One region of the Thioclava sp. F28-4 genome, then DNA from elsewhere that is predicted to be linked to it. Evidence: riboswitches for the same ligand, from Rfam matches in the RefSeq annotation. Region 1 holds a riboswitch; the other holds the start of a gene.
The links. Region 1 has a riboswitch for cobalamin ahead of BMI87_RS09555 (TonB-dependent siderophore receptor). Riboswitches for the same ligand answer to the same signal wherever they lie in the genome.

Region 1 (15,198 bases):
CAGGTGAGATCTTCAAACGCTGAAGACGCAGGAGGACCCCATGACAGCAGCCCCGCTCGGCCCCGGCCAACTCAACGCAATCGACCATGGCGGCTCGGGTCGGCCCGTGGTCCTGATCCACGGCTGGCCACTCTCGGGCAAGGCGTGGGAAAAACAAGTCCCGGCGCTGATCGCTGCCGGTCACCGCGTCATAACCTATGACCGTCGCGGCTTCGGTCTGGCGGAAAAACCGACCGAGGGCTTCGATTACGACACGCTCGCCGCCGATCTCGATGCGATCCTCACCGCGATGGATCTGCACGACGTGACGCTGGTAGGGTTCTCGATGGGTGGCGGAGAGGTCGCGCGCTACATCCGCAATTACGGCGAAGGCCGACTGCGCGCCGCTGTCTTCGCCTCCGCCGTGACGCCCTGCCTGATGCAAAGCGAGAACAATCCCGACGGCCCGCTGACCAAGGAAGCCGCAGGCGAGATGGAACAGGGCCTGCGCGACGGGCGCGACGCGTTCTTCCCGCAATTCGTCGAGAATTTCTACAGCGTCGACGGCGATCTCAAAGCCTCTGCCGAGGAATGCGAACAGGCGGTGACCCTGTGCAACCAGTCCGACCAGAGCGCGGCGCTTGGCTGCATGGAGGCGTTCGGCACCACCGATTTCCGCGAGGATCTGGAGGCGGTGCGCGTGCCCGTTCTGGTGATCCACGGCGACAGCGACGCGATCGTGCCGCTCGAAGGCTCTGGTGCGCGTACCTACCACGCGATCCCCGACAGCCAGTTCTTCACGATCAAGGGCGCGCCGCATGGCTGCAACGTGACCCATTCGGAAGAGTTCAACATCGCGCTGCTCGAGTTCCTGAGGTAACGCCCCGCCGCTTTCGGCATTCTGTTTACCCGGCCTGCGATCCCTTGCAGGCCGGGTTTCTCTTGCCTACAATGTTCATGCTTTGTTTCACCCCGACCCGCTGCCGCACCGATGACCACGCCCCACCCGTTCCCCCTGCGCGAAGGCCGCACCCATGAGGTTTGCGGCATCGGCGCCACGAGCTTCGCCTGCGCGGTCTGCGCCAGCACCACGGGGCCGATCCTCTGGGTGAACGAACGCCATCGCCGCGAGGGGCTCAATCCGCGCGGGCTGGTGAGCTTCTTCGACCCGGCGCGGTTGCTGCTGGCGCGCGGCAAGGACCAGACCGACACGCTTGCCGTGATGGAAGAGGCGCTGCGCGACGGCTCGGTGCCGCTGGTGATCGGGGAGTTGCCGCGCGAGATCGGGCTGACGGCCGGGCGGCGGCTGCAACTGGCCGCCAAGGAGGGCCGCGCCACGGGGCTATGCCTGATCCTGCCCGATGGCGGCTCGAACGCGGCGGAGACGCGCTGGCACGCGATGCCCGTCTACGACAAGCTGCTGCGCGAGGGGGTGGACTCGCCCCGGCTGCGCTGGCGGCAGCTGAAGAACAAATCCGGCCCCTGCCGCGCCTGGGAGGTGGAATGGAACGCGAAGACCCGCGCGCCCGAGATCCTCTCGGTCAATGACTGCGCGCCGTCGAGCGTGCCGGTGTAGCCCCGCGCCTCAGAGGTCGAGCTTGTCCTCGATCGCGCCGATCTGGGCGACCGGATCGACGGGCCACTGGCTGATATTCTGCAAGCTGCGATCCTCCAGCACCTCGCTGCCCGGATGATCCGCCAGCCATGCCTCGATCTGCGCATCCCGCGCGCGCAGGAGCGCCGCGAATTGCGGACGATAGAGCGTGACCATTCCGCTCAGCCACAGGTTCACCGCCCAGTTCGGATGCGCCAGTTCGATCGCGAAATGATCGAGCAGCCGGATCATATCCTCGGCACGGTAGAGGCATTCATCCGTCACCCAGCGATTGGTGGTGAAAATGCGGATCGCCCGGCCCTTCGCATCCACGCTGATCGCGCCGATATGGACGAAGCGCGCAGCCGTATCCTCGGGGATTTTCGCACCGGGCAGGTCCCACGGCTCCAGCCCCGGAATGATCCCTTCGGGGCGCATGAACAGGTGGAAATGCCCGTTCTCGCCCTCGGCCATCTCGCGCGCATCATGGGCGTGGTAGAAATAGTGGCAATGCGTCTCGGTGTCGAAGACATCGCCCTGCGGATAGCGCGACCAGACGAGGAAATCCCCCTGCCCGCGCAGCACTTCCGACACCACGCTCATCCCCGACTTCGCCAGCACCGTCTCGCATTCGAGCACGGTCTCGGCCGCGTCATGCATCTCTTCCAGGCGCGCGCGGGGCAGCCCCTCTATCCCGGGATTGGCGATGCGCAGCGTGGGCGCTGGCGTCGCCGGGTTGGCGCTGTCGGGTGACATCTCGGAGGGCGTTTCGGGTCGGGTCATCGGTCTCTCCTCATGCGAACGGGGCCAGCCTAGGCGCTGACCCCGTCCTTGTCATCGCGACATCTGCGCTCAGAGCGGCTCCATGCCGAGCATTTCACGCACAGCCGGTTCGCGCGAGGTCTTCAGACCGACCTGACGGCCTTCCTCGATGGCGATCTCGTTCGGCACGCCCTTCGACGCGCGATAGAGCGCCCACATCGCGCCCACCCGGTTCGAGCTCTCGCAATGCAGCAGGATCGGGTAGTTCGCCGGGTCTTCGACGATCTTCGCGAATTCGGCCACCTGTTCCTCGGTCGGCGCCTTGGTCGGCACGGAGATCTGAATGTAGTTCATCCCGGCCTTCTGCACCAAGTCGCCCTCGTTCGGCGCACCCTCGTCGGGCTTCAACAGGCTGACGACGGTCTTGAAGCCGAGCATCTTGAGCATCGGAATGCCCGTCGGATCGATGAAGCCACCGGTGCCGACATAGGGCGTCGCGCGCAGGTAATTGTCGACGATCGGGGGCATCTTGTCGCCATAGGGCGCCTGCGTGGCCTTGACGGTGGTGTCATAGGGCCCGCTGGCCATCGGTGCCGCGTCGCTGCCCGCATCCGCGGCCTTGGCCGCCGAGGGCGCACAGGGGTTTGCAGCCGCCGGTGCGCAAGGGTTGGCGGCCGCCGGTGCGCAGGGGTTGGCCGGCGCACAGGGGTTCGTCACAGCCGGAGCGCAGGGGTTGGTCGCCTGCGCGCTGGAGGTGGCGGGAACGGCGGCGCTCATCGCGACCGCAGTCACCGGCACCATCGCGGCGCGCAGCAGGCTCTTGCGTTTCTTATGCAGTTTCATGGACTTTTTCCTCCCTAGAATTTCGTCCGTATTACAAACCGTTACCCGCGCGCATCTGCCGATGCGGACGTGAGGGCGAACTCGTCGGCCTCGTCATCCGGGGCGCAGACCTCTTCGGCGGTGAACGGACCGCCGCGCGACCGCTCGAGGATCGTGCCGAGGCGGAAGCCCACGGCGGCGATGATGATCAGCGCCAGCAGGATCACCCATTCCGGCAGCCCGAGGAGCTGCGGCAGGGTCTGTGCCGTCGGCCCCTGACCTGCGAGGTAGAAATCCTTGATCGGGTCGAAGACCCAGGCGAAGACCGAGGTGCCGAGCACCATGCCGATCGCGAAGACCACCGCGTCGATCCGGCCCGAGGCCACGCCGACCACGGACGTGCCCGGGCAATAGCCGCCCACGGCAAAGCCCGCGCCGATGAAGACGCCGCCCAGCAGGATCGCCCAGAAGAAGAGCGTCGGGATGAAGACCGCAGCGGGGCCCATCCAGCCCATCGTCCGCAGCACGTAAAGCCCCACGGCGCAGACGATCACGGCGGTGAACATCACCTTGAAGACCGAGAAGTCGCGCAGGGTGAACTGCCCCGTCAGCTTGCGCGGAGAGCCGAAGCCCGCCGCCTCCAGCGCGTAGCCGAAGAGAATGCCCGACAGGAGGCCCGAGGCTATGCCGCTATCGTAAAGAGGGATGCTCATTGCCAGATCCTCCGCATCATCATCGAGACGGCGAAGCCCGCCGCGAAGAAGCCGATCAGGAAGACGAAGCCCGCCACGGCGAGCGTCGCACTACCCGACAGACCCAGACCCGAGGTGCAGCCGCGCGCCAGACGCGCGCCGAAGCCCACCAGCGCCCCGCCGATCAGCGCGTAAACGAGGCGATTACCGCTCGTGGTGCGCGGGCCGCGCTCTACCTTGACCGAGATTCGGCCCGCGCCTTTCGCGCCGAGCCACGCCCCGATCAGGACGCCGACCACTTCCCAGGTGATCCAGCTCAGAAGCGGGCTACCCGCCGCCATGAAGGGGCCGAAATAGGAATTGTCAGCGGTCGCCTGCGGGGCGACCCAGTCATTGGCCTGTGCCGCGAAGCGGGTCACGAAGCCGGATGCGCCGAGCCCATGCCCGGTCACGACGAAGGTCAACAGCAGCGCTAGGCCGAGCGCGGTGCCGGCGGCGAGCGGTGACCAAAATGCTTTGGGTGCGTCTCTCATGAAAGCCTCCCTTCCTCCCATGATCATATTCATAGGTGATGATACAAATCGCCAAAGCCGTTTCAACTTTTTTCAGCGCCGCGATGCGGCAAATGACATAAACTCGGGAAACGCCCTGCCCGACCCGCCGGAAAAATCACTTAAAGACAAAGCATTGACCCAACCCGCCACCGTCTTCACCGCGACGATTGACCGCGACGCTCGCTGCCAAACGGCGCAGGAAAGCGCGCCCCTCTTTCCCTATTGGAGCTTCACCAAGCCCGTGATCGCGGCGCTGGCGTTGATGCTCGAGGCCGAGGGGCGGCTCGAATTGGACGCGCCGCTCGATCTGCCGGAGCTGGTTGCGGGGGGTACGCTGGCGCAGCTTCTGGAGCACAGCGCGGGCCTGCCCGATTACGGCACCCTACCCGCCTATCACGCGGATGTCGTAGCCGGGCGCACGCCTTGGCCGCGCGATCTGCTGGTGGCGCGGGTTCTGGCACAGCGCGCGCCATTTCCGCCCGGCGAAGGGTGGCGCTATTCCAACCTCGGCTACATGCTCGCCCGCGAGGTGATCGAAGGCGCCGCAGGCCGGAGCCTCGCGGAGCTGGTGCAAGAGAGGATCGCGAGGCCGTTAGGGCTGGAGAGCGTCCGGCTCGCGGAAGCGCCCGCTGATTTCGCCCCGCTTCACTGGCCCGAGGCGCGCGACTACCACCCCGGCTGGGTCTATCACCGCACGCTGATCGGCACGGCGGGCGATGCGGCGCGGCTATTGCACGGGCTGCGCGGGCTGCTGCCGCCACGCGCTTTCGCCCGCATGACCGCCTGCCGCGAGTTGGGAGGCGCACTGCCCGACCGCCCCTGGACGCGGCATGGGTACGGGCTGGGGCTGATGTGCGGCGACTGGGGCGACACCCGCGTCTTCGGCCATTCCGGCGCGGGGCCGTTCAGCTCCAACGCCGTCTATCGCTGCCCCGAGACAGGCCGCACCGCCGCCGCCTTCACGCATGGCCCTTTCGAAGGGCCAGCCGAACAGACCGTGGCAAAAGCCCTGCTCGCGCAGTGAGTAAGACCAGCCCGGTGTGACCAACACCGGGCAGCGCCCGACCTCCCCCCGGGAGGGCGCTTTTGCAGCCAGACCGCGCGCATCAGCGTTGGAGGTGTAAGGCACGATAAAGCGAAGACCACTGAGACCTTGCCTGCGCCCACCCGAGGTCGGGCGCTCCCTCATCGCCAAAAAGAGAGGCGGCAACCTCCGTCGCCGCCTCTCCCAAGACACCGTGAGATCCGATCTCACACGCCGCTGTCGAAGGGCTCGAACGCCTCGGCGCGGGCCCGTTTCCAGCGCTTGAGATAGCCGAAGCGGTCGTCATCCTCGCGCAGGAGGAACCCTTCGGGCATGTAGTGATAGATCTCGTCGCCCACTTTGAAATCGCGCTCGCGGTCGCGCACCAGCAGGTGATGCGGCAGGAACTGCCCCGGATGGGTGAGGCCCGCAGCCCCCGTCATCTCGGCCAGCGCCTTCATCGTGTTGCGGTGGAAATTGGCCACGCGGGTCGACTTTTCCGGCACGACGAGAGCGCGCTGACGGATCGGGTCCTGCGTGGTCACCCCGGTCGGGCATTTGTTCGTGTGGCACGACTGCGCCTGAATGCAGCCGATCGAGAACATGAAGCCCCGCGCCGAGTTCGCCCAATCCGCCCCGATCGCCAGAACCTTGGCGATGTGGAAGGCGGTCACGACCTTGCCCGACGCCCCGATCTTCACCTGATCGCGCAGCCCCGCCCCGCGCAGCGTGTTATGCACGAAGCTCAAGCCTTCCACGAGCGGGAAGCCCATGTGGTTCGCGAATTCCAGAGGCGCGGCCCCGGTGCCGCCCTCCTTGCCATCGACCACGATGAAATCGGGGGTGATGCCGGTTTCCAGCATCGCCTTGACGATGCACATGAATTCGCGGCGGTGACCGACGCAGAGCTTGAAGCCAACCGGCTTGCCGCCCGACAGCTCGCGCAGCTGGCCGATGAATTCCATCATCTCCAGCGGGGTCGAGAAGGCCGAATGCGAGGCGGGCGAGATGCAGTCGCGATCCATCGGGATGTCGCGCGCCTCGGCGATCTCGGGGGTGATCTTGGCCGCAGGCAGCATGCCGCCATGGCCCGGCTTCGCGCCCTGGCTCAGCTTCAGCTCAATCATCTTGACCTGAGGGTCCTGCGCGCGTTTGGCGAATTTCTCGGGGTTGAAGCTGCCATCATGGTTGCGACAGCCGAAATAGCCCGAGCCGACCTCATAGATCAGATCGCCGCCCTCACGGTGATAGCGCGAAATCCCGCCCTCGCCCGTGTCATGCGCGAAGCCGCCCATCTTCGCGCCCTTGTTGAGCGCCATGATCGCATTCGCCGACAGCGCCCCGAAGGACATGGCCGAGATATTGTAGATCGACGCCTTGTAGGGCTGCTTGCACGCCTCCCCGCCGATCTCGACGCGGAAATCGCTATCCTCGATATGGCGCGGCTTCACCGAATGGGTGATCCACTGATAGCCCGATTCCGAGACGCGGATACGGGTGCCGAAGGGTTTGGCATCCTCGATATCCTTGGCGCGCTGATAGACGATCGTGCGGGTCGCGCGGGAGAACGGAATGTCTTCGTCGTCCCCCTCGATCAGGTATTGGCGGATCTCGGGGCGGATTTCCTCGAAGAAGAAGCGCAGATGGCCGAGGATCGGATAGTTCCGGGTGATCGCGTGTTTGGTCTGGATCAGATCGTGGATCCCGACCAGCGTCAGGAAACCGAAGAGGATCGCGATGACCAGAAACCAATCGGTAAGGATCAAACCGGAAACTGCTGCGAGCGTCAGCAGAGCTGACAAGACGAGTGGTGAAAACCGTATAAAACGCGTGAACATGCCCCCTCCCGCGGGGTAAGTAGCCTCTGTTCCTGCGCGGACACTCTAGCGCGCGAGGGCTCTATGTCTAAGAACTATTACGCCCGCAACCCCGGATCGGACCAGATCGCGGCCTCCAGCGCGTCGAGCCCGTCGGTCAGCGCTGCAGGCCCGGGCTGCAGGATCAGGGTGGATTTGACCTCGTGCAGCCGGTTTCGCGCAACAGCCGGAACGTCCTGCCAGCCTGGCCTTGCGGAAACTTTCTCGGGACGGAACTTCTTGCCGCACCACGACCCCACGATGACCTCGGGCGCGGCGGCGATCACTTGTTCGGGAGTGACGATGCGATCCTTGGCTTTGCCCTCTCTCGCCAGATCGGCGAAGACATCGCGCCCGCCTGCGATCTCGATCAGCTCCGACACCCAGCCCACGGCAGAGATCAGCGGTTCGTCCCATTCCTCGAACCAGACGCGCGGACGGTTGGGGCGCGGCTTCGCGGCGATCTCCGCCAGACGCGTTTCGTAACCCGCGGCGAGCAGTTCCGCACGCTCGGTGCAGCCCACCAGCGCGCCCACCGTGCAGATCATGTCGAGGATGCCCGCGACCGAGCGTTGGTTGAACGCGTGCACGGCGACGCCCTCGCGTACCAGCCCCTCGACGATATCGGCCTGAAGGTCCGAGAAGGTCAGAACGAGGTCCGGCTTCAGCGCGAGGATCTTCGGCAGATCGGCGGAGATGAAGGCCGAGACGCGCGGCTTTTCCTGACGCACCCGTTTGGGTCGCACCGCGTAGCCAGAGACGCCGACGATGCGCGCGTCCTCACCCAGAAGGTAAAGTGTCTCGACCGCCTCCTCGGTCAGGCAGACGATGCGCTCGGCCGGAAATGCCATCAGACCCCCAATGTGGAAAGCGGTTGAAAAACGGGGCCTTCCGGCGTGTTCTTGAAGTGCGCGCGGATGTGGAAGACCTCGGCCAGAAGCGTCGCGGTCAGCACCTCGCCGGGCGCACCGTCCGCGACCAGCCGCCCGCGATCCATCACCCAAAGTCGGGTGCAATGGCGCGCCGCCAGCCCGAGATCATGCAGCGAAGTGACCACTGCGCCGCCCGCCTGCGCATGGGAGGTGAAGACCTGCATCGTCGCGATCTGCGCCGCCGGATCGAGGCCTGCGATAGGCTCGTCGGCGAGGATCAGCGGGCTTTCCTGCGCGAGCGCCCGCGCGATCAGCACCCGAGCCTGCTCGCCGCCAGAGAGCTGCGTGGCGGCACGGTCGCGGTAGTTGTCGAGCCCCATCCGACGCAGCGCTTCCTCCACTGCAGCCGCCCCGCGCGTCGCCTGATCGCGGCCATGCGGCAGCCGCCCCAGCGCGACGAGATCGGCGACCGACAGCCCCCAGGCAATCTCGCGCGCCTGCGGCAGCCACGCCGCCGCCCGCGCCCGCGCCATCGGGTCGAGCGCGGAAAGCGAGCTGTCCCCGCGATGCGACAAAAGCCCCATCGCGCCCCGCAGCAGCGAGGTCTTGCCCGCACCATTGGGCCCGATCAGCCCGATCACCTCGCCCGGCCCGACCTGCGCCGAGACGCGATCGACCACCGGACATTCGCCGCGTAGAACGGTGAGGTTTTCCAACTCCAGCATCAGCCCTCGCGCCCCATTTTGCGTATCATCGACAGGAAGAACGGCGCCCCGACCAGCGCGGTCAGAACGCCCAGTTTCAGGTCGCGCTCGGGCGCGATCACCCGCGTCGCGATATCGGCCAGCGTCAGCATCGCCGCCCCGCCAAGCGCCGAAGCCGGAAGCAGCCGCGAGGGCCGCGCGCCCACGGATTTGCGCAGCAGATGCGGCACGACGAGGCCGACGAAGCCGATCGCGCCCGCTACAGCCGTGGCCGCGCCCACCATCAGCGCCGTGCCGAAGACAATCTGAAGCCTGAGCTTTTTCAAAGAGATGCCCATCGAAGCTGCAGCATCTTCCCCAAGGCTCAGCGCATCCAGCCCAGCCCCCGCGCGCAGCAGGATCAGCGCGCCGACGATCAGGAACGGCAGCGCCAGCGCCACATGGGTCATCGAGCGATCGGCGAGCGAGCCCATCATCCAGAACACGATCTCGGCCGCGGCATAGGGCGACGGCGCGAGGTTCAGCACCAGCGCGGTCGCCGCCGCCGCCAGCGCCGAGACCGCGATCCCCGCAAGGATCAGCACGAGCGCCCGACCCTCGCGCCCCGCAAGGATCAGGATCAGTGCGACGGCCACACCCGCGCCCGCCAGCGCCGCCAGCGGCAGAGCCAGAGCGAAGAGCGCGTAGAGCCCGGTCTGGATCGCAATCACAGCGCCGAGCGCCGCGCCGGCAGAGGTCCCGATCAGTCCCGGCTCGGCCAGCGGGTTACGCAGGAAGCCTTGCATCGCGGCGCCCGACAGCCCCAGTGCGGCGCCGACGCCGATCCCGAGGATCGCGCGCGGCAGGCGCAACTCGCGCATCACCAGCCCTGCGGCTCCATCGCCAGAGATCAGCGCGGAGAGGCCGTGAAGCGGCGAAATGCCCGACGGCCCGATCAGCAGCGAGGCTGCGAAAAGCACCGCACAGAGGACGGAGAGAAGAATGAAGATCGTGCGATAACTCATTGCGTCAACTTCTTTTTCTCGATTTCACGCCCGAGCTTTGCCAGCATCTCCACCGCATTCAGCATCGCGGGCGCGCCACAGGTCCAGCTTGCATCGCGCAGCCCCCGCACGACCGGCAGATCGCGCAGCACCGGATGCGCCAACACCTCCTGCGCGCGGCTCGTGCCGGTGCCGCCTTGCGAGCCGCCGACGACCACCAGATCGGGGCGATCCATCACCAGATCTTCCAGCGGCAACCGTCCGCCCCAGTCGAGCCCCGGCCCGCTGACGACGTTCTCAAACCCTGCCATTTCAAGGATTTGCCCTTCAAGGGTCCGCGGCCCGTAGCCATAGCCCGAGGGCCCGATGATCGCAGCTTTCAGCCCCGGCGCGGGCGTCTCGATCGCTGCCAGCCGCGCATCGAAATCCGCGAGCATCTTTGCCGCGCGGTCGGGATGGCCAAGCAGCTTACCCATCGTCTCGATCCGGCCCCGAATTTCGGGCAGCGAGGTGCCGGGCGGCAGTTGCTCGACCCGGATCCCGAGCGTGCGCAACATGCGGATCGTATCCGGGTTCGACCATGTATCGGCCAGAACGAGATCGGGATGGAGAATAGAAATTTCTTCGGCACGCCCGTAGTTTACAGGCAGGTCTTCAGCCTGTTTCCAATGCACCGACATCGACGGATCGGTCGCGAAATGGCTGACCGAGACGATCTGCGACGGATCGGCCAGCGCCAGCGCCAACTGATCCGTGCAGAGGTTCATGGACACGACACGCTGCGGCACGTCGTCCGCAGTCTCCCCCGCCCATGCGGAGGAGGTCGCCGCCAAGGCGGCGAAAAGGGCGGCGCAAACCGCCCCTTTCAGATCAGAACCGCGCACGCAGCCCCACATAGGCGGCGCGACCCGAGGTGCCGTAGCCCGGCCAGAGCTGGTAATCGGTGTCGGTCAGGTTCTCGATACGCAGATAGGCCTCTTTGTCATTGCCCAGATCGTAGGTCATCTGCGCGTTCAGCAGGCCGTAATCGGGCTGGCTCTGACGATCGGTGACCACGCGCATATCGGCGGCGAGCGTGAGCTTGTCAGTCACCTGCGCGTCGATCCCGGCGGTCAGCGTGTGGCGCCCGAAGGCCGAGTTCCACGTCGAGCCGGCAGAGAGCCCGTCGGGGTTCTTCGAATCCAGATAGGTATAGCCGAGGCTGTAATTGACCGTGCTGGAGATCGGCCCCTTCAGACCCAGCTCCAGACCCTGCCGCTTGGCGGTGCCCGAGGTCTGGTAATAGCTGTAGGTCGTGTTGCTGTAGTCGATCAGGTCCTTCACCTCGATATGGAACAGCGTCGCGGTCAGCTTATGCGCACCGAAATCACGCTCGACCCCAAGGTCGTAACTCAGCGATTTCTCGGGCTTGAGATCGGGATTGCCCGCATAGCCGTCATAAAGCTCGTAGCCCGACGGCGCGCGGAACCCGTTGCCCACCGAGGCACGCAAGAGGGTCGCGGCATCGGCCTGCCAGGTGACGCCGAGACGGCCCGTGGTGTTGCCGCCGAAATCCGAGTGATCGTCATGGCGCGCCGAGGCGGTCACGTTCACGCCGTCCATCGGCGAGAAGGCATATTCGCCGAAGACGCCCGTATCCGCGGTCAGAACATCGCCCGTGACATAGGTGCCGGTATAGGTTTCCAGCGTGCGATCCGCGCCGAAGGTCACGCGGCCCGGCCCGAGATCGGTCGAGGCTTTCCAGTCGAGTTTGCGGCGTTTGCCCTCGTAGCCATAGTCATAGACCGGATACCAGCGCGAGGTGGTGTAATAGGTCAGACCGAGCTCGTGATCGAGCGGACCGGTCGCGAATTTGGCAAAGAGACGCCCGCCCCGCTCCTTGTGGATGGTGTATTCGTTGCTGTCCGTGGGCGGCGAGCTGAAGCCGTTATCGAACTCACCCCGGTCGTTCTGCGCAAAGCCGTTGAAGCCGATCAGCAGATTGTCGGAGATGCGCTTCTGCGCGCGCAGGCTCACGCGGTCGGCGCGGTAGCCGTCCTTCTCGGTATTGCCGTTCTTCTTGTCGGCGGCTGAGAAACCAGCGGTGTAGACTTTCGAGAGCTGGATCGCGAGCTCGTCGTCACCCTTCTTCCAACCGAAGTTATAGGCCGCATTCGCGGTCTGGTAGGAACCGAGCTCGACCTTGACGCTTTGGCTCACGCCATCCTCGGTCGGACGCGGCGTGTCGAGGTTGATGACCCCGGCGACCGCCTGCCCGCCATAGACCGCCGATTGCGAGCCGCGCATGATCTCGACCCGGTCGTAGTTGAACGTGTTGAACCGGCCCAGATCGGGCAGCACCTGCGTCGCGGACGGATCGGAGACGTCGATCCCGTCCACCATAACCTTGACGTAGTTCTGCGACACGCCGCGGATGGTGAAGCCGGTCTGCGCGCCCATCGGCCCGCGCGACAGGATGCCGACGCCCGGCGATTGCGCGATCAGATTGGCAAGGCGGGTCTGGCCCGAACGCTCCAGCTCGTTGCGCGACAGCACGGTGACCGCCTGCGCGGTCTTGTCCGACGATTGCGGCTCGAGCGCGCCGTGGTAGATCACGATCTCATCGAGTTGGTAAGGTTGGCTGTCTTGCGCGAGCGCGGGGGCTGCCAGCGCGGTGGTGAGCATCAGGCCCACGGTCAAACGGGTGCGGATCATATCCAATTCCCTCGTATCGCGACTCTGTGGTCGCGTGAACTTCGTATCGTAAGTCTTTGGAAATTTGGAATTTCCGCCGACGGTGAGAATGTCACCACTGACGGAAGACCGCCTCCGCTGCGCGCCCCGCACAGGCAGAAAGGATGAGCGCCTCGGCAGGTCTCCTGGCTCGCGGGTCTTGGTTTCGGCTGGCCTTCCCGGGTCGCCCCAGTGGCTCAGTCAGCCGTCACTCGCCGCTCACAGTTGCGGGGGCAGCCCCGGAATGAATGCACGCATCGCACCGGGTTCCCTTTTCATCCGCCAAGGCGGAACCGAAGTGCCCCTGCTGTGCCGCGCGCGCCGCAGTCTGTCAAGAAAATTTCAACTCTCGACGGCGGCTCTGCTGCGCTTGTTGAAACGGATCGAGGACAGCAGCGCCAGCCCGATCAGCCCCGCCCCGATCAGCCCGGTAATCACCTCGGGCACTTCCACCAACGTCTGCGCGAACATGACGACCGAGAGGATCAGGATCGACCAGAAGGCGCCGTTCTCGAGATAGCGGAATTCGCTGAGCGTGTTGCGCTCCACCAGCATCAGCGTCATCGAGCGCACATACATCGCGCCGATCCCCAGACCGATCGCGATCAGGAACAGGTTCTGGGTCAGCGCGAAGGCCCCGATCACCCCGTCGAAGCTGAAGGACGCGTCGAGCACTTCGAGATAGAGGAACGCGCCGAGGCCCGCCTTGGCCGTCTCGGCGGCGATATTCGTCCGGTCGAGCACGTGGCTCAGCACTTCGACCCCGAGGAAGGTCGCAAGCCCACAGATGGAGGCGAACATGAACTCGTCCTCACGCCCTTCGGGCAGGATCCAGGTAAAGGCCAGAATGACGAGCAGCACGAGCCCGATCTCGAGGCCGCGGATCGAGGCGAGCGCGCGCAGACGGCGCTCCAACGCTCGGATCCAGTCAACCTCTTTGCCCTCGTCGATGAAATAGGTGAGCGCGACCATCATCAGGAAAGCGCCGCCGAAGCCCGCGATCGACAGATGCGCGTCCTCGATGATCTCGGCATATTCCGCCGGATGTTTCGCGGCCAGTTGCACCGCTTCCCACGGTCCGATCCCGGCGGCGATCACGACGATCAGCAGCGGGAACAGGATACGCATCCCGAAGACCGCGATCAGAATACCCCAGGTCAGGAAACGACGCTGCCATTTTGGCGTCATCTGGTGCAGCTTGTTGGCGTTGACGATGGCGTTGTCGAAGCTCAGCGAGATTTCCAGCACGGCGAGCACCGCCGTGATCATCAGGAAAGAGACCGCGCCGCCAAGCCCGCCGGTCTGGGCAAATCCCAGCGCGAACGACCCGACCAGCCCCGCGATGGTGACGGCGATGGCCCAGGAGAAATAACGGTACATGGTGGTCATGCTGGCTCCGGCTGCATGGAGCCTCACTTAGGCTTCGCCCCCTCTCTTCGCAAGGGAGCGCGCCGTCAGAGTTGATCGCTGTGACCCGGCAAGCGCGCCTCGGATCAGCCCCCCCTACAGCCCCGCCTCGTCGAGCCAGCCCATGATCCGGGCCTTGTTCACGCCAAGGTCAGATTTGCCGTAGACGAGATGGCCGCGGATTTGCAGCGTGTTGCCCTCGACCCAAAGCGTGGTGACGTCGGGAAAGCCGAAGAAGGCGGAGCGGGTGACATAGGCCACATGCCCCTCATCGACGCTGCCCGCCACCTGTTTCGTGCGCGCGGTGGCGCGGATGATCTTGTCGAGTGCGGCCATCTGCACCAGCGGATCGGAGACCTCGCGGGCCGCCTGAAACCCGCCCGTCTCGGGGTGATCGCCGGGCGCTTTCGCCAAGCCCTCGACCTTGTAGCGCGCAGGGTCGATCGGGGCGAAGCGCACCCAGCCATCGGCTACGGCAACCGCAGCCAACCCGAGCGCGAGGATCGTCACGGCCCGATTCATGCCGCGCCCTCCCGCAGCCCCCAACCGGCCAGCGCGATCAGCTCGGTCGCGACATGGGCGCCCGCGATGGCCGTCACGCCGGTCGGATCGTAGGGCGGAGAGACCTCGACCACATCGCCACCGATCAGGTTGATCCCTTTCAGCCCGCGCAACAGCTCTGCCGCCTGCCAGCTGGCCAGACCGCCCCAGACCGGCGTGCCGGTGCCGGGCGCGAAGGCCGGGTCGAGCCCGTCGATGTCGAAGGTGATGTAACAGGGCTTGTCGCCCACGACCGCGCGGATGCGTTCCAGCGTGGCCTCGACGCCCTCGCGATGCACCGAAGGCGCATCCACGATCGTCACGCCCAGCGTATCGGGATTGTCGGTGCGGATACCGACCGAGACGGTGTTCTCCGCCTTCACGACGCCCGATTTGATCGCCTTATACAGGAACGTGCCGTGGTCGATCCGGTCCATATCGTCATCGGCCCAAGTGTCGGAATGCGCGTCGAACTGAACGAGCGCGATCTTCCCATGTTTGGCAGCGGCCGCACGCAGGATCGGCAGCGTGATGAAGTGATCGCCGCCCAGCGTGATCGGCACCACGCCCGCCCCGAAGATCGCGCCCAGATGCGCCTCGATCCGGCCCGGCACTTCCGGCACATTGGCATAGTCGAAGGGCATGTCACCGTAATCGACGATGGCGAGTTCCGAGAACGGGTCGTAACCCCAGCCAT
Region 2 (15,198 bases), on a different contig from region 1:
CGAAGGCGTCGGCCACTTTCTCGTCGACGATGATCCGCTCGGTCGACATGCAGATCTGGCCCTGGTTCATGAAGGCGCCGAAAATCGCGGCATTCACCGCCCCGTCGAGATCGGCATCGTCGAGCACGATCAGCGGCGCCTTGCCGCCCAGCTCCAGCAGCGAGGGTTTCAGATGCTCGCCCGCGAGCCGCCCGATGATCCGGCCGACGGCGGAAGAGCCGGTGAAGTTCACGTGCTTGACCGCAGGATGCGCGATCAGCGCCTCGACGACATCGGCGGCGTCCTCGGGGGCGTTGGTCAAGACGTTGAGCGCGCTCTCGGGCAGTCCGGCTTCCGCGAAACATTCCCCGATCAGGCGATGCGTCGCGGGGCACATCTCGGACGCTTTCAACACCACGGTATTGCCGCAGGCGAGCGCCATCGCGACCGCCCGCGTGCCGAGGATGACCGGCGCGTTCCACGGCGCGATACCGAGGCAGACGCCCTTGGCGCGCGCCACGCCCATCGCCATCGTGCCGGGCTTGTCGGAGGGGATGATCTCGCCGCCGATCTGGGTGGTCATCGCCGCAGCCTCCCGGATCATGCCCGCGGCGAGATGGACGTTGAACCCGGCCCAGGCCCCGGTCGCGCCGGTCTCGGTGATCATCGCCTGAACGAAGTCGTCGGCTCTAGCCTCCATTACGTCAGCGGCTTTCGACAGGATCTTGCGCCGCCCGTTCGGCCCGGTCGCGGACCAGCCGGGAAAGGCGCGCGCGGCAGAGGCCACGACCGCCTCGACATCGTCACGCCCCGCCGCGGCGGCGCGGGTGGCGACCTCGCCGGTGACGGGATCGATCCGGTCGAAACTTGCGCCCGAGGCGGAAGGGGCGGAGGCCCCGTCCAGCAGCATTCCGATCTCTTTCATGGGTATTCTCCTCCTCGATTTCTGTCGCATTTGCGGAGCACCGCGCGCGCCCGTCTGGTGTCGCGTCTTCCCGGGCAATCATAGTGATAGTCCGGGCACCAAGGTGCGGATTGCAAGGGGGGATGACGTCACAAAGCCGCAACGGCGGGGGACAGCCTCTAGGCGGAGAGCGTCAGACCGACGCTCTCCTAACCAGATCGGACCGAATGCCCCCTCAGACGCGCAGGGCGTCGGCGGGGTGCTCGACAGAGGGGGCCGTCTCCTCGGGCTCGGGATCGGCGGTGCGGATGCCGAAATCCTCCAGCACCGCGAGGATCGCCGGGGTCACGAAGAGCGAGAGCACCGTGGCCGCGCTCAGACCGAAGGCGAGGCTCGCCACGATCGGGCGCAGGAATTGCGCCTGCGTCGAAGTCTCCAGCAAAAGCGGGCCGAGCCCGACCACCGTCGTCAGCGAGGTCAGGAAGATCGCGCGGAAGCGGTCGCGCACGGCCTCCTTTCCGGCCTCGAGCATCGGGGTGCCGGTCGCACGTCGCTCGCCGATGAACGCGTCGAGCAGGATCGCGTCGTTCACCACCACGCCCGCCAGCGTCGCCAGCCCCACGAGGCTCGGCAGCGAGAGCGGAAGGCCAAGCAGCACATGCCCCCACATCACGCCGATCAGGCTGAGCGGGATCGTCGCGATCACGGCGATGGGGCGGATGAAGCTGCCCATGTAGAAGGCCAGCAGCAGGTAGACCCCGACCGCGCCCGCCGTCATGAAGCGTACGAGCGACGCCCCGGTGGTCGCGGTGTCCTGTTCCTCGCCCAGAACCTGCACCTTCACGTCGGGACGCTTTTGCGCCAGTTCGGGCAGGTAATCGGCCCGCATCGCCGCCATCAGCTCGCGCGAATTGGCCCGCGTCGGGTCGATCGTGCCCTGCACCGAGACCGCGCGCTGCCCGTTCACATGGGTGATCGTGGTGTAGCCGCGCGTCTCGCTGACCGTCGCCACCGCCGAGAGCGGCACCAGCGCGCCGTCCTTGCCGGGCACCCGCAGCGCGAGAACATCACCGATAGCGCGCCGCTCGGAGGGCGCGAGCCGGGCGACGATATCGACCTGACCGCGCGCATCGGCAAAGCTGACCGCGCTGTCGCCCCGGAAGGCCGCGCGCAGCTCACCGGCCAGCGCGGCAGGCGTCACGCCCAGCAGGTTGGCCACCGCCGGTTTCATCCGCACCACCAGCTCCGGCTTGCCCGGCTGCAGGTCGAAGGTCACGTCTCGCACCCCGTCGAAGCCGCGGAAGAAGCGGCGCAGCTCGCGTGCGGTGGTCGCCAGATCAGCGAGATCGGGGCCGGTGACCAGCAGATCGATCGGTTTGCCACCCGCGCCGCGCTCCTTGTCGGTGATCCGGAAGGCGGCCATGTCGGGCATCTTGCCAACCAATTGCTTCCAGCGATCGAGCACGGTGCCGACATCGGTGGTGCGTGTCCCTGCGGGCAGAAGCGAGGCGCTCACCGTGGCCATGTTCGGCCCCGTGGTCGGGCTGTCGGCATTGCTGCCATAGGTAATCGTGTAGCTTTGCACGAGGGGCTGGCCGTCCGGCTGAGCGGGGCTCAGCTCGGCATCCATCTCCTTGAGCGCCTTGACGACCTTGCTCACCCGCGCCTCGGTCAGCGAGAGCGGCGCACCCGCGGGCAGCAGAAGCCGCGCCTCGACCGTGTCGCTCTCCAGCGTCGGGAAGCTCTGGTACTTCAGGAAGCCCCCGGTGAAGGGCGCGATCGAGAGCGCCACGACAAAGATCGCAACCCCCAGCGTGAGGTAGCGCCAGCGCAGCGCGACCCCGGCAAGCGGCACGATGACACGGTCGCGCAGCCGCTCGAAGGCGCCGTTGACCGCGCGTTGCACGGGGCCGGGGCGCATGTCGTGTTTGAGCGAGTGGCGCATATGGGCGGGCAGGATCAGGAAGGCCTCGATCAGGCTGACCGTCAGCGTGATCAGCAGCACGATCGGGATATATTTCAGCAGCGCGCCGATATTGCCGGTCAGGAAGCTCAGGGGCCCGATCACCATCGCCGTCGTCAGGAAAGACGCCAGAACGCCGGGAAAGACCTGCATCGTGCCTTTGACGGCGGCAACACGGGCGGGCTCTCCCGTTTGTCGCCTGCGCACGATGTTTTCCGAGATCACGATCGCATCGTCCATCAACAGACCGGTGGCGACCAGCAGCGCCACCATCGTCATCATGTTGATCGTGTAGCCGAGGAACTGCATCGCGAATATCGCGCCGAGGAAGCTGATCGGCAGGCCCATCGCGACCCAGAAGGACATGCGCAGACCGAAGAACAGCCACATCGCGACGAGCACGAGGATCAGGCCCTGCAGCCCGTTGACCCCGATGATGCGCAGGCGCTCGACGATGTTGCGCGTGGAATCCGCCGAGATCGCGAGCTGGATATTGCCCGGCGCCTCGGCCTGCGCCTGTGCCATCTCGCGATCGAGTGCGGCCCGCACCCGCAACGCATCCTGCGAGGCGGTCTTCTGAACCGAGACGATGGCGGCGCGCTTGCCGTCGAAATAGGTGGCCTGCGAGGGATCGGCGAAGCCTTCGCGGATCGTCGCGACATCGCCCAAGCGCACCTCGCCGCCCGCGGCACTGCCCGCAATCGGGATCTGCGCAAGCTCGGCAGGCGTGCGCCTCTCGCCGAGGAAGCGGATCGCCACCTCGCCCGAGCGCCCCTCGAGCGAGCCCGCGGGCATGTCGAGGCTGTAGCGCGCCAGCGTCGCACCGACAGAGCCCATGTCGAGCCCGAAGCGCTCCAGCGCGGCGCGGTCGAATTCGATCGCGATCTCGCGGTCGGAGAAGCCGTTCACCGAGACCAGCGAGATTGCCGGATCGGCGCGCAGCTGATCGGCGAAGCTCTGGGCATAGGCGTATAGCACCGCCGGATCGTCCGGCCCGGTCACTGCCACCGACGAGACCGAGGCGGTGCGCTCGACGATCTGCACCACCGGATCGTCGGCCTTGTCGGGGAAGGAATTGATCCCGTCCACCGCATCCTTGATGTCGTTGTAGAAGCGCGTCATTTCCGCGCCCTCGATCATCTCGGCGGTGATCTGGGCGCTGTTGTCACGCGCAAGACAGGTCAGTTTCGCAAGGTTCTCGACCCGCGTCAGGACCGGATCGGTCACGGTGCAGATGCCGGTCTCGACCTCTGAAGGCGCGGCGCCGGGATAGGTGATGCGGACCGAGACATCCGAGGGTGGCGTGGCGGGGAAAGTGTCGCGCTGCAGGCTCGGCAGCGCCATCAGCCCGAGGCCCGCAATCGCGATCATCGCGATATTGGCCGCCGTGCGATGGCCAGCGAAAAGCGCGATCATTGCGCATCTCCCGCGGGCTTGGCGGCGTCGCCTTCGGGCGCGGCCCCCTTGCCGCCACCTCCGCCGCCACCGCCACCGCTGCCCGGTTGCGGGCTGGTGGCCGTCTGGCCGAGCGCCTCGGCGGCAATCTCGGCCTTGCGCGCCTCATCCTCGGTCGCCTTGACCGTCATGCCCGGCACGGCGATCGAAGGATCGGTGACGACCAGCTTGTCGCCCGCCTTGAGGCCCTGCGCGATCACCGCCAGATCGCCCGAGACGAAGCTGGTCTTCACCGCGCGCTTCGCCAGCGTGCCATCCTCGGACACCACCATCGCAGCCCCCCCGGCGACCGCTTCGGCGGGCACGACGAGCAGGCTCTGCTTCGGCGCGGCGAGTTCCACCGCCACCACCATGTTGCGCCGCAGGGGCGGGCGCTCGCCCGCCTGCGCCTGACCCAGCGGATCGTCGACGCGCACCACGACGGGCGCGCTTTGCGTGGTTTCGTCGATCGCCTCGCCCATCCGCTCGACCTTGGCCTTCCAGACAATGGGATGCTCGGGCTCGGGCAGGGTGACGCGCGCCTTTAGATCGGTGACCTTGGTGCCGTCGCCCGCGAGCCGGAGCAGGGGGCCCATCCGCCCGATCGGGAATTGCGCCGAGATATCGACCGCCGCGACGCCCTCGCCGCTAAGTAGAACCTGACCGCGATTGACGTATTGCCCCAGATCCGCGTCGAGCGAATTGACCCGCAGCTCGAAAGGCGCCGTGATCGTCGACAGCCCGATGGACCGGTCTATCGTCGCCGCCTGCGTATCGAGCACCTCGCGTTCGGCCTCGTTCAGTTTCAGCTGGCTTTCGAGATCGGTCACCTTGGTCTGCGCGGTCAGCTGCTGCCGGCGCGCCGCGTCGAGCTGGGGCTGGGTGATCCGGCCCAGATCGTGCAGCGTTTTCTGGCGGTCGAGCTCGTCCTGGGCCAGCGCGAGATCGGAGCGCGCCAGTTCGAGGCTCGTGCGCACCGTGTCATCCTTGACCTTGGAGGCCGCGACCTGCGCCTCGAGACTGGCGCGCTGCAGTTTCAGATCGCTGTCGTCGATGGTGAAAAGCGGCGTGTCCTTGGCCACGATATCGCCCGGCGCGAGCGGTTTGGCGATGTCGCGGATTTCCCCCTCGATCCGGGCGACAGCGCGCCATTCGCGCACCGGCGCGACCGTGCCATAGCCGGTGACGCGCGGGATCATCTCGATGGGCGCGAGCGTGATCACCCGCACCAGTGTCGCCGGGCGATTCGCCTCGCTCGGGCTGGGCAGAGCTTTCAGATCGCCCGCAAAGACGATCGCGGCCACACCGAGTGCGGTCGGAACCGCCACCATCGCGAGCCGTGCGAGGCCCGTTCCAATTCCAACCATGACGTCCCTCTTCGCGCATGTCTTTTGACTACTTATGCAAACCTGAGCGCGTCGGGCTAGCGCAAATGTGACGCACCCCCTGAAAGGCCCGATGGCCGGGCCGGGGCGTCGCATGCGGCTGGTGGGCCGACGACGCGGCCCCGGAGGCTTGGCGGGCGCGGGTCGGGCCCTACCTCAGGCGAGATCACGTCTCGAGACACGCACAGACATCAGTCAGGGAGCCAGACCAGCCATGAAATATCCTCTCATCGTGGCCGCTGCGGTCTTCGGGGGCGCGCTCGCCTCCGCCGCGCAGGCCGATATCACCGTCTCGTCCAAGATCGACACCGAAGGCGGTCTCTTGGGCAACATCATCGCGCTATCGCTGGAAAATGCCGGGATGCCGGTGGAGCGGCGGTTGCAGCTGGGCGGCACGCAGGTCGTGCGCAAGGCGATCCTCGCGGGCCAGATCGACATCTACCCAGAATATACCGGCAACGCGGCCTATTTCTTCAACGAGGCCGATAGCGACATCTGGAAGGATGCCACGAAGGCCCATGACCGCGCCGCCGAGCTCGACAAGCAGAACGACATCACTTGGCTCGACTCCGCGCCGGCCAACAACACCTGGGCGATTGCGGTGACGGGCGCGCTGGCCAAGGAGAACGACCTCACCACCATGTCCGATTTCGGCAAATGGGTGTCGAAGGGCGGCGATGTGAAGCTCGCAGCCTCGACCGAGTTCGTCTCGTCCCCCGCCGTGCTGCCCGCGATGCAGACGGCCTACGGGTTCAAGCTGAGCCCCGATCAGACCGTGGTTCTGTCGGGCGGGGACACGGCGGCGACCATTCAGGCGGCGGCGCGCGGCACCTCGGGGGTGAACGCGGCGATGGCCTATGGCACCGATGGCGGTGTCGGCGCGGCGGGGCTCGTCGTGATGGAAGACGACAAGGGCGTGCAGCCGGTCTACGAGCCCACCCCGATCGTGCGCGACGCGGTGCTGAAGGAATATCCGAAGATCCCCGAGGTTCTTAACCCGATCTTCGACAAGCTCGACATGCAGACGCTGCAAAAGCTGAACGGTCGTATTCAGGTCGGCGGTGAGCCCGCCGAGGCGGTCGCGAAGGACTACCTGACGCAGATCGGAGTGCTGAACTGACTGCGGCGGCGCGCAAACGGGCGGTGACGCGCTCCGCGATGGCGGGGCTGTCGCCGCCGGGCGTGCTGTTTGCGGTGCTGGGTCTGGCCGCGATCTTCGCGCCCTTCATGACCTTGGCGGCGAACCGGATCGTCGCCGGTGAGGGCAGGGCGCTCTGGACCCTCGCCGCGCCGCAGGTCACGGGGCCGGGGATCGCGCTGATGCTGTTGGGGCTCGCCTTGGGGCTGCCCGCCGCGCGGCCCTTTCTGCGCATCGCGGGGGCTGCGCTTGGCCTTGCGGGGCTGGTCTGGCTGCTGGTTCTCGGCGCGTCTTCCCTGCTCGAGGAGGCAGGGGAGTATGCCCGCGTCTCTCCGGCGGCGGGCTTCTGGTTCCTGCTGGTGGTCTTCGCGCTGATGATGGCCGATGCGCTTTCCGCGCTGTCGCCGGGGCCTGCCGCGCGGGCGGGGCTGCTGGTGCTGGTGCTTGCGCTGATTGGCGCGCTGCTGTGGTCGGGGGCGCTGAGCGATCTGTCCATCGCGCAGGAATTCGCGAGCCGCAAGGATGCCTTCTACACCGCGAGCCTGCGCCATCTGGGACTTGCCTTCGGCTCGCTTCTGGCGGCGGCGGTGATCGGCCTGCCGCTGGGCGTGATGTCCCACCGCAACGCCGGGCTACGCCGCGCGCTCTTGCCGGTGCTGAGCTTCCTGCAGACGATTCCGTCGCTTGCGATGTTCGGGATCATGATCCCGGTTCTAAGCTGGCTGAGCGGCGTCATCCCCGGCGCCCGCGCGATCGGCATCGCCGGGATCGGCTTCGCGCCGGCCTTCCTCGCGCTGACCCTCTATTCGCTGCTGCCCGTGGTCGCCAATGTGCTGGCCGGGCTGCGCACCGCGCCCGCCGCCACGCTCGAGGCCGCGCGCGGGATGGGCATGACATGGCGCCAGCGTCTGACCCGGGTGGAACTGCCGCTGGGCCTGCCGGTGGTGCTGGCGGGGCTGCGCATCGTGCTCGTGCAGAATATCGGACTGGCGGTGATCGCCGGGCTGATCGGCGGCGGCGGCTACGGCACCTTCGTGTTTCAGGGCCTCAACCAGACGGCGGGCGACCTGATCTTGCTGGGCGCATTGCCCACTGTTGCGCTGGCGCTGATCTCGGCCATCGCGATGGACATCCTCGTCGAACTGACGACCCCCCGAACGGAGCGAGAAGAATGATCGAAATCGACGAGATTACGAAGCTCTATGAGGACACCGCGGCGGTCGACCACGTGTCGATGACGGTCGAGACCGGCACGATCACGGTGATCGTGGGCACGTCCGGCTCGGGCAAGACCACGCTTCTGCGGATGATCAACCGGTTGATCGAACCGAGTTCCGGCGAGGTGCGGATCAACGGCGAGGTCACAAGCGCGCTGGCCAAGCACGAGCTGCGCCGCCGGATCGGCTATGTCATTCAGGGCGACGGGCTGTTCCCACATTACACGATCGCGGGCAATATCGGCGCGGTGCCCAAGCTGCTCGGCTGGTCCAAGGACAAGACGCGCGCCCGTGTCGACGAGTTGCTGGACCTGTTCTCGATGGAGCCCGCGCAGTTTCGCGACCGCTACCCGGCGGAGCTGTCGGGCGGCCAGCAACAGCGCGTCGGCGTAGCGCGCGCGCTCGCCTCGCGCCCCGATCTGCTGCTGATGGACGAACCCTTCGGCGCGCTCGACCCGATCATTCGGGGCCGGGCGCAAGCCGATCTGAGACATATCCAGCGTCAGTTGGGCTCGACCATCGTGCTCGTGACGCATGACATGGAAGAGGCGATCCATCTGGGCGACCGGGTGGCGGTGATGGATGGCGGCAAGCTGCTGCAACATGGCACGCCCGCCGAAATCATCGCCGCGCCCGCGACCGATTTCGTGGCGCAGATGGTGGGCGGCGTGGACCGTCCGCTGCGGCTGTTGTCGTTGATCCCGGTGTCGGAGGTGCTGGAAGACGGCACTGCCGAGGGCGAGCCCATCGCGCCCGACACGAGCCTGCGCGATGCGCTGTCGCTGTGCCTCTGGCGCCGCGTCGAGGCGCTGCCGGTGGCCGATGGGGACACACCGCTTGGCCGGGTCACGCTGGCAACGATCCGTGCCCGCGCGGCGGAGTTGGCATGAGCCGTAGCGGCATGATCCGAGCCGCCTGCGTGGGGCTGCTTCTGGCGCTGGTTCTGCGCCCGCATTGGTTCGCGCCGGTCTTTGCGCCCTTCGCCCCGGCGGGCGGTCCGGTGATCTACGAGCGCGCCTCGATCCTGTCGCTCTCGCTGAGCCATCTGGGGCTCGTGGCGCTGGCCTCCGGGCTGGCGACGCTCGTCGCGGTGGGCCTTGCCATCCTCGTGACGCGGCCTGCGGGCGCGGCCTTCCTGCCGCTGTCGCGCACGATTACCAATATCGGCCAGACCTTTCCGCCCGTCGCGGTGCTGGCGCTGGCGGTGCCCGCGCTCGGTTTCGGGGCGGGGCCGACGCTGGTGGCGCTGTTCCTCTACGGGTTGCTGCCGATCTTCGAGACGGCCATCGCGGGGCTCTCGACCCTGCCGCCCGCGACGATGGAGGCCGCCCGCGGCATCGGCCTGACTCGATGGCAACGTCTGATCCGGGTGGAACTGCCGCTGGCGCTGCCAGTAATCCTGACGGGCATCCGGCTGTCGGTGGTGATTGCAATCGGCACGGCGACCGTCGGCTCCACCGTGGCCGCGCGCACTTTGGGCGAGGTGATCATCGCGGGGCTTCTGACGAGCAACACCGCCTTCGTCCTGCAAGGCGGCGTGATCGTGGGGCTGTTCGCGGTGCTCGTCTACGACGCGCTGAGCCTGTTGGAGACCGCTCTGACGCGGCGTTTGGGCAGGCAGTCCGTCGGGGCCGATACCTGAAACCGGGCAGGCTCGAGGAGCGACCCGCGCCCCGTCTGAGGCGCGGGCGGCGGCGGGTTCAGAACGCCCAGTCCTCGTCCTCGGTCGCGACCGCCTTGCCGATCACATAGCTCGACCCCGAGCCCGAGAAGAAGTCGTGGTTCTCGTCCGATCCGGGCGAGAGGGCGGCGAGGATCGCGGGGTTCACGCGGGTGGCCTCGTCGGGGAATAGCGCCTCGTAGCCGAGGTTCTGCAGCGCCTTGTTGGCGTTGTAATGCAGGAAGTGCTTCACATCCTCGGTCAGGCCCAGACCGTCGTAGAGCTGCTCGGTATAGCGGCCCTCGATGTCATAGAGGTCGAACATCAGCGAGAAGGCGAAATCCTTGATCTCGGCGCGCTCGGCCTCGGTCACATGCTCCAGCGCGCGCTGGAACTTGTAGCCGATGTAATAGCCGTGGATCGCCTCGTCGCGGATGATCAGGCGGATCAGGTCGGCGGTGTTGGTCAGGCGTGCGCGGCTCGACCAGTGCATCGGCAGGTAGAAGCCCGAATAGAACAGGAAGCTTTCCAGAAAGACGCTCGCGACCTTGCGTTTGAGCGGGCTCCCGGTCGCGTCATATTCGTCAAGGATCAGCCGCGACTTGGCCTGCAGATGCGGGTTTTCTTGCGACCAGCGGAAGGCCTCGTCGACCTCTGCGGTGTTGCACAAAGTCGAGAAGACAGACGAATAACTGCGCGCGTGCACAGCCTCCATGAAGGCGATGTTGGACAGCACGGCTTCCTCATGGGGCGTGGCCGCATCCGCCATCAGCGCGGGCGCGCCGACCGTGTTCTGGATCGTGTCCAGCAGCGTCAGCCCGGTGAAAACCCGGATCGTGAGGGTCTGTTCGTCCTCGGTCAGTTGCGACCAGCTTTGGATGTCATTCGACAGCGGCACCTTCTCGGGCAGCCAGAAATTCGACGTGAGCCGGTTCCAGACCTCCAGATCCTTGTCGTCCTGAAGGCGGTTCCAGTTGACGGCGCGCGGAACGGGCCGGGGAACGGGGCGGGGCGTGTGCAGATCTTTCATGGCGGGCCTCACAGGGAACAGGATACGCAGCCCTGCACCTCGGTCCCCTCAAGGGCCGCTTGGCGCAGGCGGATGTAGTAGATGGTCTTGATGCCGCCCCGCCATGCGTAGATCTGGGCGCGGTTGATGTCGCGGGTCGTGGCCTCGGCGGGGAAGAACAGCGTCAGCGAGAGCCCCTGATCGACATGCTCGGTCGCCGCCGCGTAGGTGTCGATGATCGCCTCGGGACCGATCTGATAGGCGTCGCGGTAGAACTCCAGATTGTCGTTCGTCATGTAGGGCGCGGGGTAATAGACCCGGCCGATCTTGCCTTCCTTGCGGATCTCGATCTTCGCGGTGATCGGGTGGATCGAGGCGGTGGCGTTGTTGATATAGCTGATCGAGCCGGTCGGCGGCACGGCTTGCAGATTGCGGTTCCACAGGCCGGTCTCCATCACCCGTTCGCGCAGGGCGGCCCAGTCGTCGCGCGAGGGCAGGGTGATCCCGAAGCGGTCGAACAGGGCGGTGACGGTCTCGCTTTCAGGCAGCCAATCGCGGGTCACGTATTTCTCGAAGAAGCTGCCATCCGCATAGGCGGACGCTTCGAACCCCTTGAAGCTGCGCCCGTGCTCGGCTGCCAGCCGGTTCGATTCCGCCAGCGCGTGATAGGCCACGGCGGCGAAATAGACGGAGGTGAACTCAATCCCCTCGGGGCTGCCGTAATGGATGCGCTCGCGGGCGAGGAAGCCGTGCAGGTTCATCTGGCCCAGCCCGATCGCGTGGCTTTCCTCATTGCCCTTGCGGATCGAGGGGACGGCGTTGATGGCGCTCATCTCCGACACCGCCGAAAGCGCGCGGATCGCCGCCCCGACGCTTGCGCCCAGATCGCCGCCATCCATCACCTTCGCGATGTTGAGAGAGCCCAGATTGCACGAGATATCGGTGCCCATCCGCGCATAGCCCAGATCCTCGTCGAATTCCGAGGGCTCGGCCACCTGCAGGATTTCCGAACACAGGTTCGACATGGTGATGCGCCCCGCGATCGGGTTGGCGCGGTTCACCGTGTCCTCGAACATGATGTAGGGATAGCCGCTTTCGAACTGGATCTCAGCCAGCGTCTGGAAGAAGGCGCGGGCGTTGATCTTGCGTTTGCGGATGCGCGCGTCATCGACCATCTCGTGATATTTCTCGGTCACGGAAATCTCCGAGAAGGCGCAGCCATAGACCCGCTCCACGTCATGGGGCGAGAAGAGATACATCTCCTCGTTCTTCTTCGCGAGTTCGAAGGTGATATCGGGAATCACCACGCCGAGGCTCAGCGTCTTGATCCGGATTTTCTCGTCCGCATTCTCGCGCTTGGTGTCGAGGAAGCGCAGGATGTCGGGGTGATGGGCGTGCAGATAGACCGCGCCCGCGCCCTGACGCGCGCCGAGCTGGTTGGCGTAGCTGAAACTGTCTTCGAGCAGCTTCATCACCGGGATCACGCCCGAGGACTGGTTCTCGATCCCTTTGATCGGCGCGCCATATTCGCGGATATTGGTCAGCATCAGGGCCACGCCGCCGCCGCGTTTCGACAGTTGCAGCGCCGAGTTGATGCCGCGCCCGATGCTTTCCATGTTGTCTTCCAGCCGCAGCAGGAAACACGACACGAATTCGCCCCGCGCCTTTTTGCCCGCATTGAGGAAGGTCGGCGTCGCGGGCTGGAAGCGGCCTGCCAGCATCTCTTCCATCAGCCGCATCGCCAGCGCCTCGTCGCCGCGCGCGAGTGTCAGCGCCACCATCACGACCCGATCCTCGTAGCGTTCGAGATACCGCTGCCCGTCGCGGGTCTTCAACGTGTAGGAGGTGTAATATTTGAACGCGCCGAGGAAGGTCGGAAAGCGGAACTTGGCAGCAAAGGCCGCGTCCCAGATCGCGCGCTGGAAGTTGCGCGAATACTGATCGAGCACGGCGGCGTCGTAATAGCCTTCCTCCACGAGATAGCCGAGCTTTTCATCCAGCGAATGGAAAAACACCGTGTTCTGGTTCACATGGCGCAGGAAATATTGCCGCGCCGCCATCCGGTCGGCGTCGAAGCGGATATTGCCCTCCGCATCATAGAGGTTGAGCATCGCATTGAGCGCGTGGTGATCAAGCCCCGCGAATTCAGAGGCCATGGCCCCGCTCGGTTTCACGTCGCTATCGAGCATTCCTGCCTCCAGAAGGTTTCGAGACCTGCGCGTACGCGGGCGATGTCACTGTCCGTGCCTGCCAGCTCGAACCGGTAAAGCACGGGGATATTGCATTTGCGCGCCAGCAGATCGCCCGCGCAGGCGAAGAGTGCGCCGAAATTGCGATTGCCGCTGGCGATGACGCCGCACAGGCCCGCGCGGCGGGTGGGGTCGTTGAGAAAGGCGATGACCGGTTTCGCGACCGCACCTCGCCCCTTGCCGTCGGCATAGCTCGGGCAGATCAGGACATAGGGGCCGGGCGGGGTCGGCATCGGAGCCTCAGCCGAAACGGGCAGGCGCAGCGCGGGCAGGCCCAGCCGCTCCACGAAGCGCTGCGTGTTTCCCGACGCCGAGGAGTAATAGATCAGCTTTGCCTGTCCCATCGCGGCTAGGTCTCAGGCCAGCCGGTTGATCATGTCGGGGCGAAAGCCCGCCCAGTGATCCTCGTTCGCGATCACGACCGGGGCCTGACGGTAGCCGAGGTCCTGCACCATCTCCATCGCCGCGGCATCTTCGGTCAGGTCGATCACGTTGTAATCGATCCCCTTGGCATCGAGCGCGCGGGTCGTGGCGGTGCATTGAACGCAGGCCGGTTTCGAATAGACGGTGATGGTCATGGTTCCTGTCCCTTTGTTTGCTGTCGGCAGCGCGGGACAAGGCTCGTGGGCAGGGCGCAAAGCGAACTGCCACGCGCCCGGGCCCTCCGCCGCGGTCGTCGTCTATCTGCTCTGGCAGGTCTCCTGGCTCGCGGCTCGAACGCCTCTCGGTCCGTCTTCCCGGCGCATCGCACCAGTGACATTCGGACTTGAGGCTCGCCGCTTACAGTTGCGGGGGCAGCGCCGGACTCTCACCGGCTTCCCTCTTCGCCTGCGGAGTGACTCGCAGGAACCAAAGCAACATCATATTGGGTTAATGCGATAAAGGCTGTCAATATATAGATTGCCCTGCCGCGCGAAATGCGCGCGCGACAGGGCAGCGTTAAGCCTCAGGCGCCGTCGCCAAGGGCCCGGATATGCGCCGGGAGGCGGGCGTTCTGACCATACATGAAGTGGTTCTCCATCCGCTCCGAGAAGCGGCTGGCCTCGGTCTCGCGGCCCACGGCCTCGGCCATTTCGCGGATATGCATCGGGCTCGCCCCGCAGCACACGCCAAGGTAATTCACCCCGATCGCCTGCGCCTCACGCGCGAAGGCGCCGATCTCGTAGCGGTTACACGCCAGCGGATCGAGCGCGGTCGGGAAGGTCCGGCCATGCGGCGAGGGGCAGGTGCAGCCGTTGTGATCGGAGAGGTTGAAGAAGGTGGGCTCCTCCGTCGTGGTCCGGTAGGGCACGGGCAGGGCGCCGACATGGCAGCTTACCGCTGCGCGCACCTTGCGCAGCCACGGCATCATCGTCTGCGGCCCGCGGAAGCAGTTCAGCCCGACGACATCGGCGCCCGCCTGTTCGAGCTGCTGGCAGGTCTCGACGATGCCGACCCCGTCCATCATCTCGTTGGCCGCCATCGGCGCCAGCGTCAGCACCACCGGCAGACCCGACGCCTTCGCGGCCTCCAGCGCACACAGCGCCTCGCCCGCATAGTAGAAGGTCTCGCCGATGATAATGTCCGCGCCTTCCTCGACTGCCCAGCCGATCATCTCGTCGAACATTGCGCGCACCTCGGCCTGCCGTGCCGGATCGGTCGGGTCCCAGATATTCGTGTTCGAGATATTGCCCGCCATCAGGTTGCCGGTCTTCGCATTGGCGACCTCGCGCGCGATTTTCAGCGCCGCGCGGTTGAGCGGCTCCAGCAGGTCTTCCTTGCCGATCACGCGCATCTTCTCGCGGTGACCGTTATAGGTGAAGGCCTCGACGATATCGCTGCCGGCGCGCTGGAAATCGATATGCAGATTGCGCAGCGCCTGCGGGTATTCGAGCGCCACCTCGGGCACGAATTCCCCGGCGGTCAGATAGCCGCGCCGTTCCAGTTCGAACAGAAAGCCCTCGGCGCAGATCACCGGGCGCGCGTCGAGCAGGCGGGTCAGTTTGTTGTCATTCATGGAGAGATCCTCTCAGTTCATCCATGACCATCGTTTGAAGTGCCGAGCCTCACAGGGAACGGGGCTGTCGTTCCCTGCTGCAATGGTCCTCGGCCGGGCCGCAGAATGCGACCGCAAGACGAAAAACAGGCTCAGAGGCCGCGCCGGGCGCGAGCCCCGCCGCGCCGAAGCGGCGGGGGCATCTCGATCGGCAGGGCGAAAGGCTGCGGGCGCAATGAGTCCAACAGCAACTCGCAGAACACCGCGACGGCGGGCGAGGCTGCG

Region 2: it holds a riboswitch for cobalamin, as region 1 does, so the genes downstream of both, nrdH (glutaredoxin-like protein NrdH) here and BMI87_RS09555 (TonB-dependent siderophore receptor) in region 1, are expected to answer to the same signal.

The regions. Positions count from the first base shown of each region.
Region 1 covers NZ_MPZQ01000003.1:396,192-411,389, forward strand. Annotated here, with positions in the region: gene BMI87_RS09495 (alpha/beta fold hydrolase) at 41-859, shown strand; gene BMI87_RS09500 (ImuA family protein) at 971-1,555, shown strand; gene BMI87_RS09505 (hypothetical protein) at 1,565-2,356, opposite strand; gene BMI87_RS09510 (beta-lactamase hydrolase domain-containing protein) at 2,426-3,178, opposite strand; gene BMI87_RS09515 (DUF6691 family protein) at 3,220-3,870, opposite strand; gene BMI87_RS09520 (YeeE/YedE thiosulfate transporter family protein) at 3,867-4,382, opposite strand; gene BMI87_RS09525 (serine hydrolase) at 4,537-5,427, shown strand; gene BMI87_RS09530 (FMN-binding glutamate synthase family protein) at 5,655-7,265, opposite strand; gene BMI87_RS09535 (cobalamin-binding protein) at 7,343-8,134, opposite strand; gene BMI87_RS09540 (ABC transporter ATP-binding protein) at 8,134-8,880, opposite strand; gene BMI87_RS09545 (iron ABC transporter permease) at 8,880-9,863, opposite strand; gene BMI87_RS09550 (ABC transporter substrate-binding protein) at 9,860-10,726, opposite strand; gene BMI87_RS09555 (TonB-dependent siderophore receptor) at 10,713-12,536, opposite strand; cobalamin riboswitch at 12,673-12,867, opposite strand; gene BMI87_RS09560 (DUF475 domain-containing protein) at 12,897-13,943, opposite strand; gene BMI87_RS09565 (DUF1499 domain-containing protein) at 14,058-14,483, opposite strand; gene speB (agmatinase) at 14,480-15,198, opposite strand, start outside.
Region 2 covers NZ_MPZQ01000001.1:57,572-72,769, reverse strand. Annotated here, with positions in the region: gene BMI87_RS00335 (aldehyde dehydrogenase) at 1-904, opposite strand, end outside; gene BMI87_RS00330 (efflux RND transporter permease subunit) at 1,119-4,262, opposite strand; gene BMI87_RS00325 (efflux RND transporter periplasmic adaptor subunit) at 4,259-5,647, opposite strand; gene BMI87_RS00320 (ABC transporter substrate-binding protein) at 5,880-6,785, shown strand; gene BMI87_RS00315 (ABC transporter permease) at 6,809-7,978, shown strand; gene BMI87_RS00310 (ABC transporter ATP-binding protein) at 7,975-8,910, shown strand; gene BMI87_RS00305 (ABC transporter permease) at 8,907-9,662, shown strand; gene nrdF (class 1b ribonucleoside-diphosphate reductase subunit beta) at 9,721-10,710, opposite strand; gene nrdE (class 1b ribonucleoside-diphosphate reductase subunit alpha) at 10,719-12,878, opposite strand; gene nrdI (class Ib ribonucleoside-diphosphate reductase assembly flavoprotein NrdI) at 12,860-13,282, opposite strand; gene nrdH (glutaredoxin-like protein NrdH) at 13,295-13,516, opposite strand; cobalamin riboswitch at 13,612-13,807, opposite strand; gene BMI87_RS00280 (homocysteine S-methyltransferase family protein) at 13,885-14,934, opposite strand; gene BMI87_RS00275 (hypothetical protein) at 15,066-15,198, opposite strand, start outside.